DNA from 3 places in the Chryseobacterium fluminis genome. Region 1 is predicted to be linked to each of the others. Evidence: riboswitches for the same ligand, from Rfam matches in the RefSeq annotation. Region 1 holds a riboswitch; each other region holds the start of a gene.
What was found. Region 1 has a riboswitch for S-adenosylmethionine ahead of ODZ84_RS23675 (alpha/beta fold hydrolase). Riboswitches for the same ligand answer to the same signal wherever they lie in the genome.
Positions count from the first base shown of each region.

Region 1 (5,681 bases):
TGGCTGATATCTATGTGGAAATTCCCATTTAAATATAAAAAAAACCTCTTTAAAAGAGGTTTTACATTATATTGTCAATCTGGTTTTCATTAATTTGGCGACTGTGGCAGTCCAGCCCGTCTGATGCGAGGCGCCGACTCCGCGGCCATTATCTCCATGGAAATATTCAAAGAAGGTAATATAATCTTTAAAATTTTCGTCATAATTAAACTTTGGATTTCCACCATTGAAAGCACGTTCTCCATTCTCATCTTTCAAAAATATCGAACACAGTCTTCCGCTGATGTTCTGTGCCACTTCATCCAGGTTCCGCTTATCTCCGCTTCCGGTCGGCAATTCTACTTTCAGGCTGTTACCATAGTAAAAATGGAAACGCTGTAAACTTTCCACAATCAGGAAGTTGATCGGAAACCAGATAGGACCCCGCCAATTGCTGTTGCCGCCAAACATACGGCTGTCGCTTTCTGCCGGTGTATAATACACGATATTTTCAGTGCCATGAACAGAGAATTTAAAAGGGTTTTCCTGGTAAACTTTTGACATAGCCCTGATTCCGTACTGACTTAAAAATTCGTTTTCATCAAGCATTCTTGATAAAACTTTTGTCAAACGGGTCTTTCGGAGAATACTCATCAGGTGTTTTCTGCCATGTCCTTCCTCTTCCCAGTGGGATACCAATTTGGTAAGTTCAGGCTTATTTTTTAAGACCCATTCCATTCTGGCCTGGAAATTAGGCATCTTATCCAGGAGATGATGGTCTACAATTTCCACAGCAAACAGAGGAATTAATCCGACAATACTTCGCAGTTTCAATGAAACACTATTCCCGTTACCAAGCTGCAGAACATCATAGAAAAACCCGTCTTCCTCATTCCACAGCCCTTTGGTGCCTTCACCCAGATTTTCCATAGCTTCAGCAATATATAAATAGTGCTCAAAAAACTTGATCGCCATGTCTTCATACACCTGGTAATACTGAGCAAGCTCCATAGCAATTCTCATCATATTCAGGGCATACATCGCCATCCAGCTTGTCCCGTCTGCCTGCTCCAGGTGCTGCCCGTCTTTTAATTCCATATTCCGGTCAAAAGCACCTATATTATCCAATCCAAGAAAACCGCCTCCGAAGATATTTTTACCGTTTTTATCTTTTCTGTTGACCCACCAGGTAAAATTTAACAGCAGCTTCTGAAATACTTTTTCGAGGAATAAAAGATCCGGCTTTCCGTTTTGTTTCTCATCGATTTTAAAAACGCGGAAGCATGACCATGCATGTACCGGAGGGTTCACATCACTTAGATTCCATTCGTATGCAGGAAGTTGGCCATTGGGATGCATATACCATTCTTTCGTCAGCAAAAGAAGCTGTCCTTTTGCAAATTCAGCATCAATAATTGCAAACGGCACACAGTGAAAAGCTAGATCCCATGTGGCATACCATGGATATTCCCACTTATCAGGCATGGAAATGATATCTTTATTGTGCATATGATTCCACTCCGTATTTCGCACATAATTGGTAAAGTCCCTTGGAGCCTTAAAATTAGGATCACCTTTCAGCCATTTTCCGACATTATAATGATAAAACTGCTTGTTCCAGAGAAGTCCCGCAAAAGCCTGTCTCTGAACATTTTTTTCATCATCGCTTATAATATCATTCTGAATTTCACTGTAAAATTCGTTGGCTTCCTCTATTCTGGTATGCAGGATGTTATCAAAATCCTCAAAAGGTTCGTCAAGATCATGGGGAGACAATCGGAAATCAAATGTTTTAGATTGTCCGGCCCCGATGATTTCATCGCGCAAAAATGCAGCTTTACTTCCGTTTTTTTCAGGATTTACCGTGTTGCTTCCGTAAGTAATGTAGTCATTGATTCCGTCTTTATAGTAGGTATTTCCGGGATAAGGTGCCCCGTACAATTTAGGACCATTCGTTTCATTTTCACAGAAAACACTCTCTGCATCGGTATTTCTGGAATAGAATTTTTTGATCGGAACACTGTCATGATGGATGTCGATACAGCCATCACCGGAAGCATTCGTTTGTCCCTTGTAAGTATTATAACCCCACTTCCAGTTATTTCTGAACCATACAGTAGGAGCCACTACAATAGGAGCATCATTGTTACTTCTGTTGCAGACGGTCACCCGGACTAAAATATCATTATGTTCAGCCTTCGCATATTCAATGAAAATATCAAAATATTCGTCGTTATCAAAAATTCCGGTATCGAAAATCTCATATTCAGGTTCTTTCTTGCTTCTTCTTCCGTTTTCAGCACGGATATCATCATAAGGAAACTCATTGATAGGATACTTATACACCATTTTCATGTAACTGTGCGTAGGAGTATTGTCCAGATAGTAAAAAAGTTCTTTGATATCCTCACCGTGATTCCCCTGGGGATTACTTAACCCAAAAAAACGTTCTTTAACCATCTTGTCTTTCTTATTCCAGAAAGCAAGGGCAAAACAAAAAAGCTGTTTTACATCAGAGATACCTGCGATTCCTTCTTCACCCCATCGATAAGCGTAGCTCTCGGCATTATTGTGATTGGCAAAATTCCAGGCATCCCCGTTTGCACTATAATCTTCACGCACATTTCCCCACTGCCTGTTGCTGACATATGGTCCCCAATTTTTCCAGTTATGATCTTGTAATCTTTGTTTTTCGGCACTCATATTTCAACCTATTTCATTACGAAGGTAGTTTTTTTGGAAAAAAAATCCAACTTTCAAAATCTGAAAAATTGTTAATATCGTTTCAAAATCCTTCTGTTTATCGTTATTTACAATGTTAAATTAAATTTTTATAAATATTTAAAAAAAATGTTATATCTTTGCCGCATTCGATCATTCACATATTGAAAATGTTATCAAGAAAGGTTGAGGGATTAGACCCTGTGAAACCTTAGCAACCCTTTGCGCAAGCAGAGAAGGTGCTACGTTCTACCGAAAATTTTTTTGGACAGATAACTTACTGAAGTTCTTTCAGCCATTTCTTATGGCATTTTCAAATTGTATTATCAAAAGTATAATAGAATTGAAAACAGAACTAAAATATATTAATTTTTCGTATCAGACCCAATCAAAAAAGGAGTATCATATCCCGTTGAGCTATCAGCTGTTCGGGAAAGAGCTGTTTTCAGCTCCGGTTATTTTGGTGAATCATGCCTTAACCGGAAACTCAGCAGTTGCCGGAGAAAAAGGATGGTGGAAAAAATTGATCGGTAAAAATCAGGTGATCGATACCAATAAATATACGGTTCTGTGTTTCAATATTCCCGGAAACGGCTATGATGATTTTTTTATTGATGATCATGAAGATTTTACGGCATCAGATATGGCCGGAATTTTTTTACAAGGTCTTGAAAGTTTACATATTAATCGTTTACACGCCATTATCGGAGGCTCTCTTGGAGGAGGGATCGGCTGGGAGATGCTGGCGAATAAACCGGATCTTGCCGAAATTTTCATTCCTGTTGCCTGTGATTTTAAAACCCATGATTGGCTTCATGCCCAATGCCTGATTCAGAAATTTTTATTAAATCAGGATGATGAGCCAATACAAAAAGCAAGAATTCATGCGATGTTATGTTACCGGACACCAGAGTCATTAAATGACAGATTTCAAAACAAGTATAATAAGGAGAAGCAGCGTTTGGAATCAGAAGACTGGCTGATTTATCATGGGAATTCATTAAACGAAAGGTTTAGTTTAAAATCGTATAAGCTAATGAACCATCTGCTGATGAATATCAATGCTGATGAATATCAACTGGAAAGAATCCAGGCACGAATGCACATGATCTCCGTTGATACCGATTTATTTTTTCCCGCTTCCGAAATACGGATGTGTTTTGAAAAGCTTAACCGGAAAAAGGAAAATGTCTTCTATCACGAGATCACCTCAATTCATGGGCATGATGCCTTCTTAATGGAATACGAACAATTAAATAACATCATTAAAAATATTTTGTAGGATGAAAAATAATGCAAACGAAATAAAATTTTTAAAAAACAGATCAATCATCAAGTTTGAAGGGGAAGATTTCTTAGGTGAAATAGGGATTGACGGGAGAATTTTTAAAGCGCTTACTTTGGCGCGAATCAGTGTTGGAGTAATTTCTCAGCAGGCAATCGAAAACGGATTATCCATTTTGGTACAGGAAGCCGACTCTGAAAAAGCAGTAAACTGTCTGATTGACGAATTTGAAGCAGAAAGAAAATCAGGGAAAGTATCTCAGATTTACAGTATCAATAATGTGTCTGTGATAGGGTTTGTTACCGAAGATTTCAACAAAGTGCTAGCTGAGCTGGCAAGAAATAATGTTTTTCCTTTGCTTTTAAACCAGGTGGCAAGTGAAAAACGCATTAATATTATCGTCACTTCTTCACAGGACGAAAAAGCAAAAAATATCATCGAATCTGAAATTTCTAAAAAGCCTAAAACCGTCCATTTGGCCATTATTGGACACGGAAATGTAGGGAAAACTTTAATAGAACAGGTTTTAGAGTCATCGGAAGAAATCAGAAGACGCAAAAAAATCGATTTAAAAGTAGTGGCAGTGGCCAATTCAAGAAAAATCGCTTTCAATAAAAAAGGTTTTGATAACAACTGGAACGATGAGGTGCTGACTGCGGAAAAACCATCCGATATCAGGGAACTGATCAGATTCTCCAAAGAAAATCAACTGGAAAACCTAATCGTTGTAGATAATACCGCAAGCAAAGATTTTGTACATCACTACCACACGCTGGCTGAAAACGGTTTTGACCTGGTTTCTTCCAATAAAATTTTCAATACCCTTCCCATTGAAGAATACCGTCAACTAAGATATACGTTGAACAAAAACAACAGGCGTTATCTGTACGAAACGAATGTAGGTGCAGGTTTACCACTAATTGATACGATCAAGCTGTTACACCTTTCAGGCGAAAACATCACCAGAATAAAAGGAGTCTTTTCGGGAACACTGAGTTATGTCTTCAATAATTTTTCTCTGAGAAACGATAAGTTTTCAACCATCATCAACGAAGCTTTAGAAAAAGGTTATACAGAACCGGATCCAAGAGAAGACTTATCTGGAAATGACGTAGCAAGAAAGTTGTTGATCCTTGCAAGAGAATTAGATTTAATTAATGAATTTGATGATATCCGTATTCAGAATCTGGTTCCCGACAGCCTGCGGTCCGTTTCAAAACCGGAATTCCTTTCAAAACTGGAAGAATTGGATCAGGAATATGAAAAAATCAAAGAAAATCAGGAAGAGGGCCATGTCCTGAGATATGTTGGAGATCTTCACGGTGACCTTCAGAAAGATAAGGGTGAACTGGACGTAAAATTAATTTCCGTCCCTGCAACCTCTGCGTTAGGACAATTAAAAGGCTCAGATTCAATCTTTGAAATTTATACTGAAAGTTATGGGGAAAATCCGATCGTCATCATGGGAGCCGGCGCAGGAGCTCAGGTTACAGCGAGAGGCGTTTTCGGAGATATCTTGAGAGTAAGTGAAACCAAATAAAAAAGTCATTTGAACCCGACAGGGTTCAATATCAATAGCAGTAGGTGAAACCTATGGAAAAATAATAAAAATAATGGAAAACGAAAATTTCGAAACATTAGCCATTCGCACACAGACAGAAAGAACGCAGTTTGATGAGCATTCTACACCGCTGTA
Region 1 covers NZ_CP111121.1:3,619,649-3,625,329, forward strand. The annotation lists gene ODZ84_RS16615 (MGH1-like glycoside hydrolase domain-containing protein) at 67-2,682, opposite strand; SAM riboswitch class I at 2,871-2,979, shown strand; gene ODZ84_RS23675 (alpha/beta fold hydrolase) at 3,044-3,982, shown strand; gene ODZ84_RS23680 (ACT domain-containing protein) at 3,984-5,525, shown strand; gene ODZ84_RS16630 (O-succinylhomoserine sulfhydrylase) at 5,599-5,681, shown strand, end outside.

Region 2 (5,681 bases), 150 kb from region 1:
AGACCAGAATGTCCCCCACCTGTTTTCAGGAGAAAATCTTGAAGATCCATCTGCTCTCACCGATCCGGAAAGGAAATATTTATTCTGATAATCGTATTCCGCTTTTCCAAGGTAACTCAGCAATCCCAACTGATCACTGCTTCCGCTGAATCCTCCTAATAAGGCCGCCGCATTAGGCTCGTAGTAATAAGGAAGTGAGAACTGGCTTCTGTTTCCTGAAATGGTCTGATATTCGTAATGGTAAAATTCCTGTCCACCCAAAATATTAATGTGATGCTGTCCGATTTTTTTATCATATGTCAAAATATTACTCGTAGTATAAGAAAGCGTTCTTGAATTGGTTTTCGTTACCGACCCTCCGATTTCCGCACCTTCACCCAACAATGGATTGGTGTAATAATGACCATTGTAATTCACTAAATCAACCGAAAAACTTGTTCGGAATTTAAGTTCCGGAAGGAAAGTAAATTCAGCAAAACCTTTTCCTGAAAAGTTATCTTCCCTGTTTTCATTTTTATCTAAAGGCAGTGTCGCTGCTGCATTTTCGTTCTGTAATGCACTGGTCGGTCTGTATTTTCCGAAATCGTAAATATAGTTTCCGTTGGAATCCAGCCTATAGCTTCCGTCTGCATTCCTTTCATAATACGGGTAAAAAGACGGAATAATTCTCGCGGCATTAATCACATTATCCGTTCTGGAATCTGATGAAGGCGGCGCTTCCTGGAGACTGTTGGTATAGGCTAAGTTCGCTCCCAGGTTCAGCCATTTTTTGACTTCAGAATTAATTTTTAATCTGGTACTGTATCTCTTAAATCCTGACTCAATGGCAATTCCCTTATCATCGAGGTATCCCAGAGAGAAGAAATAATTGCTCTTCTCATTTCCACCGCTGATGTCCAGGTCCACCTGGTTCCTTGAAGCCACTCTCTGCAAGATATCTTTCCAGTTGTCGTTCCATAAAGGAGTCGCTCCGGCTACCAGCTTCCCGTCTGTTCCCACCGGTTTTGTATAGCTGGCTCCATAAGGATTAATGCCTAATGCATTCACTAAATTATCCGTTGCCATCTGCGCTGCCTGCTGAGAAGAAATCTGGCTGGACTTATACCCGTTTCTCAATGCTTCCCAATACAGTTCGTAGTACTGATCGGTACTCAGCTGCTCATAATCTTTTACAGCACGGCCTGAAAAGCCCTGACTGATATTAAAATTCACGCGGGCTTCTCCTTTCTTACCTGATTTTGTCGTAATAATGATAATTCCGTTCGCTCCTCGTGATCCGTACAGGGAACTCGCTGTCGCATCCTTCAGCACACTGATCGATTCGATATCATTAGGACTTATTGAATTGATATTTCCGTCGAAAGGAATCCCGTCTACCACAAACAGAGGATTGCTGGAAGCACTGACAGAACCGATCCCACGAATTCTTATTGATGCCGTGGAACCCGGCTGTCCCGAAGAACTTACTGCCTGAAGTCCCGGAACCTGCCCTTCCAGTGCTTTCGTGATATTGGTAACGGGTCTGTTGTTGATTTTCTCGCTGGAAATGGTTGCTACCGAACCTGTATAACTTGTCCTTTTTGCTTTTCCGTACGCGACCACCACGACTTCATCGATCTCTTTTTCATGAAGCGTATCATTTTTTGTCTGCTGCGCATTAATCTGTGCTATCCCGAGAAAGAATGCCGCTACCGGCGGAATCCAGACTTTTGAATTAATTGAATCTTTGTTAATCATAATCAGTTTTTTATACCAAATATTAAAAATTTACCCTTTACAGAATAGTCAGCAAAGGGCACCGATCAATACGATTAACCAATTGCTTATTTTTCCTTTAAAGGCTGAATGTAACACCTTGCTTTGTGCAGGTTGTTAAGATTTCACAGGGTCAGTTCCCTCCATCTTTCTTTATAAGCCGATCGAAATAGGTCTGCAAATCTAAAAACAATTAGTCTATAAAACAAGTAGACTTTTGAAAAATTAATTATAATTTCACAAAAATTAAGTTAATTTTTAACCAAAAACCAATGAAACAACTACTTACGTAAAAATGTTAAATTAATAAATATGAGAAATATCATTAAAAATAATGCAATGGAAAAATTTATCTCTGCCCGAATTCATGTACGTAGTGGGTTTTGTCAGGTACGATTTCAGAATCACATCAAAAAGTGGTCTATAGATATCTGCGAGATATTGCGTTTATTTTTTTCTGAAAACAATCGTAACTACTGCGGCATAAATAAAAAAACTTAATTAATTTTATAGAATGAAAGTTTTAATTGTAAACGGACCTAATCTAAATCTGTTGGGCACACGAGAACCTGAGATCTACGGGACAACTTCAATGGAAAATTATCTGGAAATCTTAAGATCAGAATTTCCCAGTCATGAATTATACTATTATCAGTCTAATATCGAAGGAGAACTGATTAACAGATTGCAGGAAGATGATTTTGATGCCGTAGTGATCAACCCGGGCGCTTTCACCCATTACTCTTATGCGATCGCAGATTGTTTAAAGAATATCAGGAAGCAGAAAGTGGAAGTTCACATCAGCAATATTTACCAGAGAGAAGAGTTTCGGCAGAAGTCTGTAACAGCAGCGAATACGGATGCTGTGCTGTCTGGATTCGGATTGGATGGATATCGTCTGGCTATCTTAAGTTTAAAGTAATTTCCCGATGTTGTCATGGAAGTAAGCGATTCGGTGTACTGTAAAAACGTTGGAATATATGCTGGTCAACTGACTAAGAGGAAGTCATACAAAATCATAGAAATTAATCCACAGAATATTAGAATACAAAATGATGAAAATAAATTAAAATGGTATGCAAAATGGTATTTTGATTTAAACAATGAACCGGAAATAGTTTCAATTCATATAGACGACGAAATAACGGATGAAGAATCTGATCTTATAGAAGTGAGTATCGATTTAGTTAACGGCGCCAGGTACTGGGTCGTTTTTACCACCCCAAAATATTTGGATCAGATGCTGAATGACGAAAACCATTTTTCCGCCTACCACTGCATCATCATCAAAAACCTGAATGAAAAATCAATTCAATCAGTAATTTATCAATTGGATGAACAGAACGAGCTACTTGAAAACTGTAAAAAATATTAAAAAAGCCTCATCAAACTGATGAGGCTTTGTAACTTAGTTTGTTGTTTGTTCCTGCAATTGAGGACCGGAAGCAATAAGCTTTTTCCCTTCTTCAGTATTGCAGTACTGCTCAAAATTTGTGATATATTTTGCAGCAAGATCTTTTGCTTTTTCTTCCCATTCAGCCACATTGCTGTAAGAATCCCTGGGATCTAAAATTCCTTCAGAAACATTCGGTAATTCTGTAGGAACTTCAAGATTCATGATTGGGATTCTTGTTTTCGGAGCGTTTTCAATAGAACCGTCAATGATCGAATCGATAATCGCTCTGGTATCTTTTAGAGAAATTCTTTTTCCTGTCCCGTTCCAGCCTGTATTGACAAGGTATGCTTTAGCTCCGTGCTCTTTCATTTTTCCGATCAACGTTTTTGAATACATGGTCGGATGCAATGTCAGGAATGCTTCACCAAATGCCGGTGAAAAAGATGGCTGAGGTTCCGTGATTCCTCTTTCGGTACCTGCCAGTTTTGAAGTATATCCACACAGGAAATGATATTGAGCCTGGTTTTCGTCCAGAACAGAAACCGGAGGCAGTACTCCGAATGCATCCGCAGACAGATAAACAATTTTTTTGGCATGTCCTGCTTTTGAAGGCAGAACAATTTTATTAATATGATAGATCGGATAAGATACTCTCGTATTTTCTGTGATTGACCCATCCGTATAGTCGGCAACCCCGTTATTCACCACGACATTTTCAAGAAGGGCATCTCTCTTGATGGCTCTGAAAATATCCGGTTCTTTTTCCTCAGAAAGATCAATTACTTTGGCATAACAGCCTCCTTCGTAATTGAATACTCCATTGTTATCCCATCCATGCTCGTCATCGCCGATCAGATATCTTTTGGGATCTGCAGATAAAGTTGTTTTTCCTGTACCTGAAAGGCCGAAGAAAAGCGCAACATCACCTTCTTCACCTACGTTGGCAGAACAGTGCATGGAAGCCATCCCTTTTAAAGGCAGATAATAATTCATCATGGCAAACATTCCTTTTTTCATCTCCCCACCATACCAGGTTCCTCCGATGATCTGAAGTTTCTCCGTAAGATTGAACATGATAAAGTTTTCAGAATGCAATTCCTGCGCTTCCCAGTTCGGGTTGGTCGTTTTAGAACCATTGATCACGGTAAAGTCCGGTTCCCCGAAGTTTTCAAGCTCGTAGTGAGAAGGACGGATGAACATATTGGTAACGAAATGCGCCTGCCATGCTACCTCAACAATGAAACGCACTTTAAGTCTTGTGTCCGTATTGGTTCCACAAAAAGCATCAACGACATAGATTTTCTTTGAGGCAGAAAGCTGGTCCAGCACTAAATCTTTACAAGACTGGAAAATTTCCGCTGTAGTAGGCAAATTTACTTTACCGTCCCAGAAGATGGTTTCTCTTGTAACATCATCCTGAACGATATACCTGTCTTTAGGAGAACGACCTGTGAAAATTCCTGTTTTTACTGATACTGCACCAGATTCCGTAAGCTCAGCTTTTTCAAAGCCCTGATTTTCAGGAGAAACTTCATCTTGATACAATTCTTCGTAAGAAGGATTGTAAACGATTTCGTAATTTCCTTTAATCCCTAATTTTTCTAAATCCTGGATGATTTTAGCGTGTTTCATTTTACTTATATTTTCTATTTCTTTTTTGGGTATAACAAAATTAATATTAATTAATTGTTAAAGGTGGTTTAAATATAATGATATAAGTCAGAATGGCAAATAAAAAATAAGCCTTATAAGTTACTATTAATCAAATAATTAATTCATTCCAGTCGAAAATAGTGTTAAAACCTTTTCCCCAAAAATAGTCCTGATAGCCTTCAAATTTTGAGCTCATTACAAAATCTCCGCCCCATGCTCCCAAACTTTTAATAAAAACCGGACAATCGGGAAAAAACTGTTGTCTCACTGTGGGAATTTCAAGGAAATCGGATATTTTTTGCTCATGAATGAACAGGAGTTCAGAAAAATTTTCCAATTCGTTACATAGCAAAATATTTCTTGTGAGATCCGAAAATTCATCAACCCGTTTTTGAGACTTCTCTTTTGACCTGTAAAAACTGATTCCTTCACGGCTGTCCTGTTTTTGATTCAGGTGAATGAAAATAAGCTCATTTTTGAAAGGAGGACTGAAATTCACCTTTTCATAACTAATCTCAGGAACGTTCCGGAAAAGCACTGCTGATTTCTCTTTAGCAACTGCTATATCGTAACCGCTTCCACCCAGACTTATCTTATTAAGAAAGAAAGGATCGATCTCTGCCCATTCCGCGAGATTATTCATTAAGGTAGAACTGCTTCCAAGTCCGTAATTGGCAGGAAACTGAAGGTTGGTTGTTAAATGATACGTGAAGTCGTTTCTGAATCGAATGGCTGAGAGTGCCTGAACGTTCTTTAAGGTCTTCAGGATAAATTCAGCACCTGACGGAATATTGGTTTCTACAATCTGCCAGCTTTTATAATCAATGACCGCTTTCAGCCATAATTTGTTCTGATGATAGGCTTCCCAAAAAATCAA
Region 2 covers NZ_CP111121.1:3,468,001-3,473,681, reverse strand. The annotation lists gene ODZ84_RS15860 (SusC/RagA family TonB-linked outer membrane protein) at 1-1,737, opposite strand, end outside; SAM riboswitch class I at 1,821-1,917, opposite strand; gene ODZ84_RS15855 (type II 3-dehydroquinate dehydratase) at 2,270-2,677, shown strand; gene ODZ84_RS15850 (hypothetical protein) at 2,693-3,130, shown strand; gene pckA (phosphoenolpyruvate carboxykinase (ATP)) at 3,164-4,783, opposite strand; gene ODZ84_RS15840 (GYDIA family GHMP kinase) at 4,914-5,681, opposite strand, start outside.
Region 2: another riboswitch for S-adenosylmethionine. It lies ahead of ODZ84_RS15860 (SusC/RagA family TonB-linked outer membrane protein); the one in region 1 lies ahead of ODZ84_RS23675 (alpha/beta fold hydrolase).

Region 3 (5,681 bases), 740 kb from region 1:
TAATACCTCTTTCCATTATGCCTTAGATAAGGCTTACGGAACCCCGGAAAAATTTAAGGAGTTTGTCGATCTCTGCCACCAGAATGGTATTGCCGTGATCCTGGATGTGGCTTTTAATCATGCGACAGGAAGATCTCCGCTGGTAAGACTGTGGAATGTAGATCCCGATGGTGGCGGGTACGGAGAGGTAGCTGCCAATAATCCATATTTTAATACCGTTCCGAAACATTCCTATAATGTTTTCAATGATTTTAATCACTCAAGCAGCTCAACTAAATATTACGTTGAAAGATGCCTGCAGCAGTGGCTGACGGAGTATAAGATTGATGGTTTCCGTTGGGATTTAACCAAAGGCTTTACACAAAACTGTTCTGAAAATGATGAAGCCTGTACCAATGCCTATCAACAGGACAGGGTGGATGTGTTAAAATATTATGCAGACAGGCAATGGGCTGCTGATCCCAATTCTTATATGATTTTTGAGCATCTGGGAACAGATCAGGAAGAGCAGGAATGGGCAAATTACAGAATTGCAGAAGGAAAAGGAGTGATGTTATGGAACAAGCAGACCGATCCTTATAACCAAAATACGATGGGTTACAAAGAGAACAGCAATTACGATAGGATGAATCATGCGCTTCACGGCTTTACCAATATGCATGCTGTCGGTTACGGAGAGAGTCATGATGAGGAAAGGCTGATGTTTAAAAACCTTGAATATGGAGCAATAAACGGGTCTTATAGTGTAAAAGATCTTAATACGGCACTTACCAGAATGAAAACTTTCGGAGCAACGTTCTTTACCATTCCGGGACCAAAAATGATCTGGCAGTTTGGAGAATTGGGGTACGATTTCAGCATCAACAGATGTGCAGATGGATCCATAAATAACGGTTGCAGAACAGATGAAAAGCCTGTGGCTTTCACATTAGGATACGATACGAATGCCAACAGAAAAACGGTATATGATACCTGGGCACAAATTATTAACCTCAGAAATACCAATCCGGTATTCAAATCTAAAACCTATACGGTAGAGTCTAATAACCTCGCAAATGACCCGAATGGTCTTATCACAAGAATTTATATATACGATAATACGGTAAACGGTGTTAAAAATATCGTGGTGCTGGCCAATTATAATACCACCTCACAAAGTGTAGTCCCTTATTTTCCGTACACGGGACAGTGGAAGAATTTAATGGATAATACAATTTCAGATGTCACTTCCACGACAGCTCCCGTCACACTTCAGCCCGGGGAATTCAGAATTTTCGGTAACAATTCATCCACTTTATCCACAATAGATGAAAATGCAGGGAATAAGTTGTCTCTTCAGATTGTGGATAACCCGGTAAAAAACGGAGTGGCCAAGCTAAAGTACAATAAGGTGAAGAATGGAGAGGTTACTATATATGATATGAGCGGAAAAAAATTAGATTCGTTTAAACTTATCAGAGAGAATGGGATTGATGAAGTGAAAATAAATTATCCGGCAGGAGTGTATTTGGTTTATTTAAAATCAGATACGGGAATTGCTATTCAGAAAATGATGGTAAAATAGCCTGTGGATAAGTCTGTCAGTTCATTAAAAAGAGATCATGCGAGTGATCTCTTTTTTTGTTTATCCATATTTAATCCGCAATAAATGATAGGCTATCCACGCATTATTAATACCTTTTCCATATTTTACTCACATGGCTATCCGCGGAATGCATATCATTTATCCATCTGATACTAATAGCTTACTAAGACGTTTTCCATAGGTTATCCACGAATATAAATTTTAAAACTTTAGTTGATTTAGACTTATCAATATGCAATTCACACACTGCTGATAGCTAATTAACAGCTTATCCACAAGTTATTCACAATTGGTAATGATCGATTAAGCTGATCGGTTTCTATTTTTTGCCATATTAAATTATTAGTCTACCTTTGCAGTAGATTATCAAGAAAGGTGGAGGGATTTGGCCCTGTGAAACCTTAGCAACCGACACCATTCATCGATGTAAAGGTGCTAATTCCAACCCGATTGGGGGAAGATAAGTGAAGTCAATATTCTTATATTTATTCCATTTCTTGAACGATCTTTATTGGCGGTGCTGGCCGTCCGGGTATATTAATAATTTTAGAAAAACAAGAGATGAAAAAACTAAGCATATCTGTATTATTGCTTGGAGCAGTGTTGGTATCGGCTCAGGAAGAAGAAAAAGAAAAACAGATAGAAGATGTAGTCATAGTCGGTAACCGAAATGTTAAAAGGACAAAACTGGAAACACCTGTTCCGGTAGATGTCATCAATATTCAAAAAATTCAGCAGTCTGCGCCACAGACTACGGTTCAGGATCTCTTAAATTATATCATCCCGTCCTTTAATGCAGTGAGGCAATCATCCTCAGACGGAACCGAGCATATCGACCCGGTAACGTTACGCGGAATGGGTCCAGATCAGGTTTTAGTACTGGTGAATGGTAAAAGGCGCCATACCACTTCGTTGGTCAATTATCAGAATACGGTAGGCAATGGCTCGGTAGGAACAGATTTAAGTACGGTTCCTGTGATTGCGATCGACAGGATAGAAGTGCTGAGAGACGGAGCTGCGGCCCAGTACGGCTCCGATGCCATTGCCGGGGTTATTAATATTATTCTTAAAAAAAATACAGGTGCTTCCGCCAGTCTCAATTATGGAATTACAGGCAGGAATGATGGGGAAACCTACCAGGGCGGCATAAACTACGGAGCTTCGTTAGGAAAAGACAAAAGTTATATCAACCTGTCTCTTCAGCTGAACTACCGGGGAAAAACCACCAGAACGCAGAATCATAATCTGGACATTTACGGAGATAACTTTGCCTATGATTTTGCGGCCGACCCCGGTAAAGCAAGAGCGGATGATGATGCTTTAATTGCTCAGAACGGTTTGTCCCGTGACGACTTTAATTTCCAGATTGGTGACGCACAGATAAAACAGGCTCAGCTGTTCTTTAATTCGGAATATCCTGTTAATGACCAGTTCAGGATCTACTCTTTCGGAGGGTTCAGTATCAAAGAAGGGCAGGGCTTCGGATTCAGAAGGCTTCCCAACGAAAAATCAAATACGGTAGCTTCTATTTATCCTAATGGATTTCAGCCGACCTTAGGATCCAAAGTTTATGACATCTCTTACGCAGTGGGCGCGAAATATGACGTTAATCAATGGCTGTTTGACCTGAGCAACACTTTCGGAAGCAATACCTTCAATTATGATGTCAGCAATACGGTAAATGCATCATTAGGCGCAAAATCACCCACCAGTTTTTATGCCGGGGCACATAGTTTCCTCCAGAATACAGTCAATCTTGACGTATCTAAAAACCTCAACAGGTTTAATGTCGCATTTGGTGGAGAATTCAGGTTTGAGCAATATGAGCTTAAGGCAGGAGAAGAAGCTTCCTACGCGAGATATGATGTGAATGGAAATATAGCGGTTCCGGGAGCTACTGTGGAAGGGAATGGAGGGGCACAGTCCTTTATCGGCTTTTCACCGGAGAATGCTTTGAAAAAATCAAGAACTTCTACAGCTTTGTACGCAGACGTTTCTTATGATCTGAATAAAAAATTAAATATCGATGCCGCTGCAAGGTTTGAAAATTATTCGGATTTCGGAAGTATCCTGAACGGAAAATTAGCTGTCAGGTATGAATTTATTACAAATTATGCCATTCGTGGTGCGGTAGGAACAGGCTTCAGAGCGCCCTCTTTGCAGCAGCAGTATTTTAATAATTCCTATGCGGATATTTCAACCACAGGAAGCGGAATTGTAATAAAAGGGATTTTTAATAATGACAGTGAAGCGGCGAAGGTACTTGGCTTTGATCAGTTAAAACAGGAAACATCAGTAAACGGAAGTCTCGGATTTACCCTGAAACCTGTTAAAGGATTATTGATCACGCTGGATGGCTATCTGATTAAGGTAAAAGACAGAATCGTGATCACAAGTAATATTACAGATGACCGGTTAGCGGCTTACGGAGTCGAAAGTGCAAGATTTTTCGCCAATGCCATTGATACGGAAACAAAAGGAGTAGATGTGGTAGTTTCCTACGACTGGAAATTAGGAAAAGGAAATTTAAATATGAACCTTGCAGGAAATTATACCGAAACAAAAATTACGGATTTCCATTTCCCTGCCAACCTGCAGACCCCTCAGGAAGAGTTTTTCGGACCGGACCAGATCAATATTATCGAAACATTATCACCTAAAACAAAAGCAACATTAGGACTGAATTACGGGATCGGGAAATTTAATTTTCTGGTAAGAAATACCTATTTCGGGAAAGTTACCAGAGACGGATATCCATTCGGAGGAGTTCAGGAGTTTGCCCCAAAAGTGGTAACAGACCTGAGTGTAGGATATACTCTTACAAAAAATGTTAACTTGACCCTTGGAGCCAATAATGTGTTCGATGTCTTTCCGGATCTGCAGATTTATGAAAACTCATATTACGGGGTTTTTAAATATGCGCCCGTTCAGATGGGAACACTGGGAAGCTATTTTTTCGGAAGACTTAATTTTAATTTTTAGCAGTAACAGCCATGACCTATATAATTTGTACCAGAATAATACCGCAAATCCATGGGGCAGTTTCTTATTTTTTATATTTAAAATCCGAATAATGAGTGCACCTTCACATCAGATCGGCTGGAAAACCGCTGTAGCTATTGTTGTCTCCAGTATGATCGGTACCGGGATTTTTACGACCTTAGGATTTCAGCTGGTAGATATTACAAACACCTACAGCATATTTTTACTTTGGATTATCGGAGGGATGCTGGCACTGTTCGGAGCTTTTTGCTATGCCGAATTAGGCTCGCATTTTAAAGGTAACGGAGGTGATTTTTTGTATTTAAAAAAAACGTACCATCCTATCCTGGGCTATCTGGTCAGCTGGGTCTCTCTGATTATCGGCTTTTCCTCTCCGGTGGCTTTGGCTGCGCTGGCAATGTCGAAATACCTTTCTGTTTTTAATTATACTTTCGGTACAGGATTTTCCATAGCGATCATTATATTGGTGTCGCTGTCTTTGTCTTTTAGCTTAAAATCATCAAGTAAATTTCATAATTTTTTCACTTTTATCAAAGTCGCTTTTGTTATCGTTCTTATTATTCTGGGAGTCGTCCTTTCGGATCCTGATACAGGAAACAGTCTCAGCTTCGGAGAAAGCTGGCAGAAGGAAATGATGATGCCTGCCTTCGCTACCTCATTGGTTTTTGTGACCTATTCCTACACAGGTTGGAATTCTGCTTCATATATTGCGGGAGAGATAAAAGATGTCCAGAAAAACTTACCGAAATCACTGATTATAGGAACGGTTTTCGTAACGGTGTGCTATGTTTTAATTAATTATATCATGCTGAAGCATGCCTCACTGGATCAGCTGGCCGGAAAAGAAGATGTAATGGATAAAGCAGCCAATAACATGCTCGGACTGAGCTTCGGAAAAGTGGTGAATATTTTCATAGCCCTGCAGCTGGTAGCGACGATCAGTGGATATTTATGGGTAGGCTCCAGGCTGACGCAGGCTTTTGCAAAAGAAAACCATTTATGGAAATCTTTATCTGTCAATAATAAAAAAGGAATCCCGCTACGGGCTATTTTTGCGCATACAGTCATTGCTGTTTTAATTATTCTCACCGGA
Region 3 covers NZ_CP111121.1:2,881,357-2,887,037, reverse strand. The annotation lists gene ODZ84_RS13145 (alpha-amylase family glycosyl hydrolase) at 1-1,564, shown strand, start outside; SAM riboswitch class I at 1,946-2,052, shown strand; gene ODZ84_RS13140 (TonB-dependent receptor plug domain-containing protein) at 2,147-4,567, shown strand; gene ODZ84_RS13135 (APC family permease) at 4,659-5,681, shown strand, end outside.
Region 3: another riboswitch for S-adenosylmethionine. It lies ahead of ODZ84_RS13140 (TonB-dependent receptor plug domain-containing protein); the one in region 1 lies ahead of ODZ84_RS23675 (alpha/beta fold hydrolase).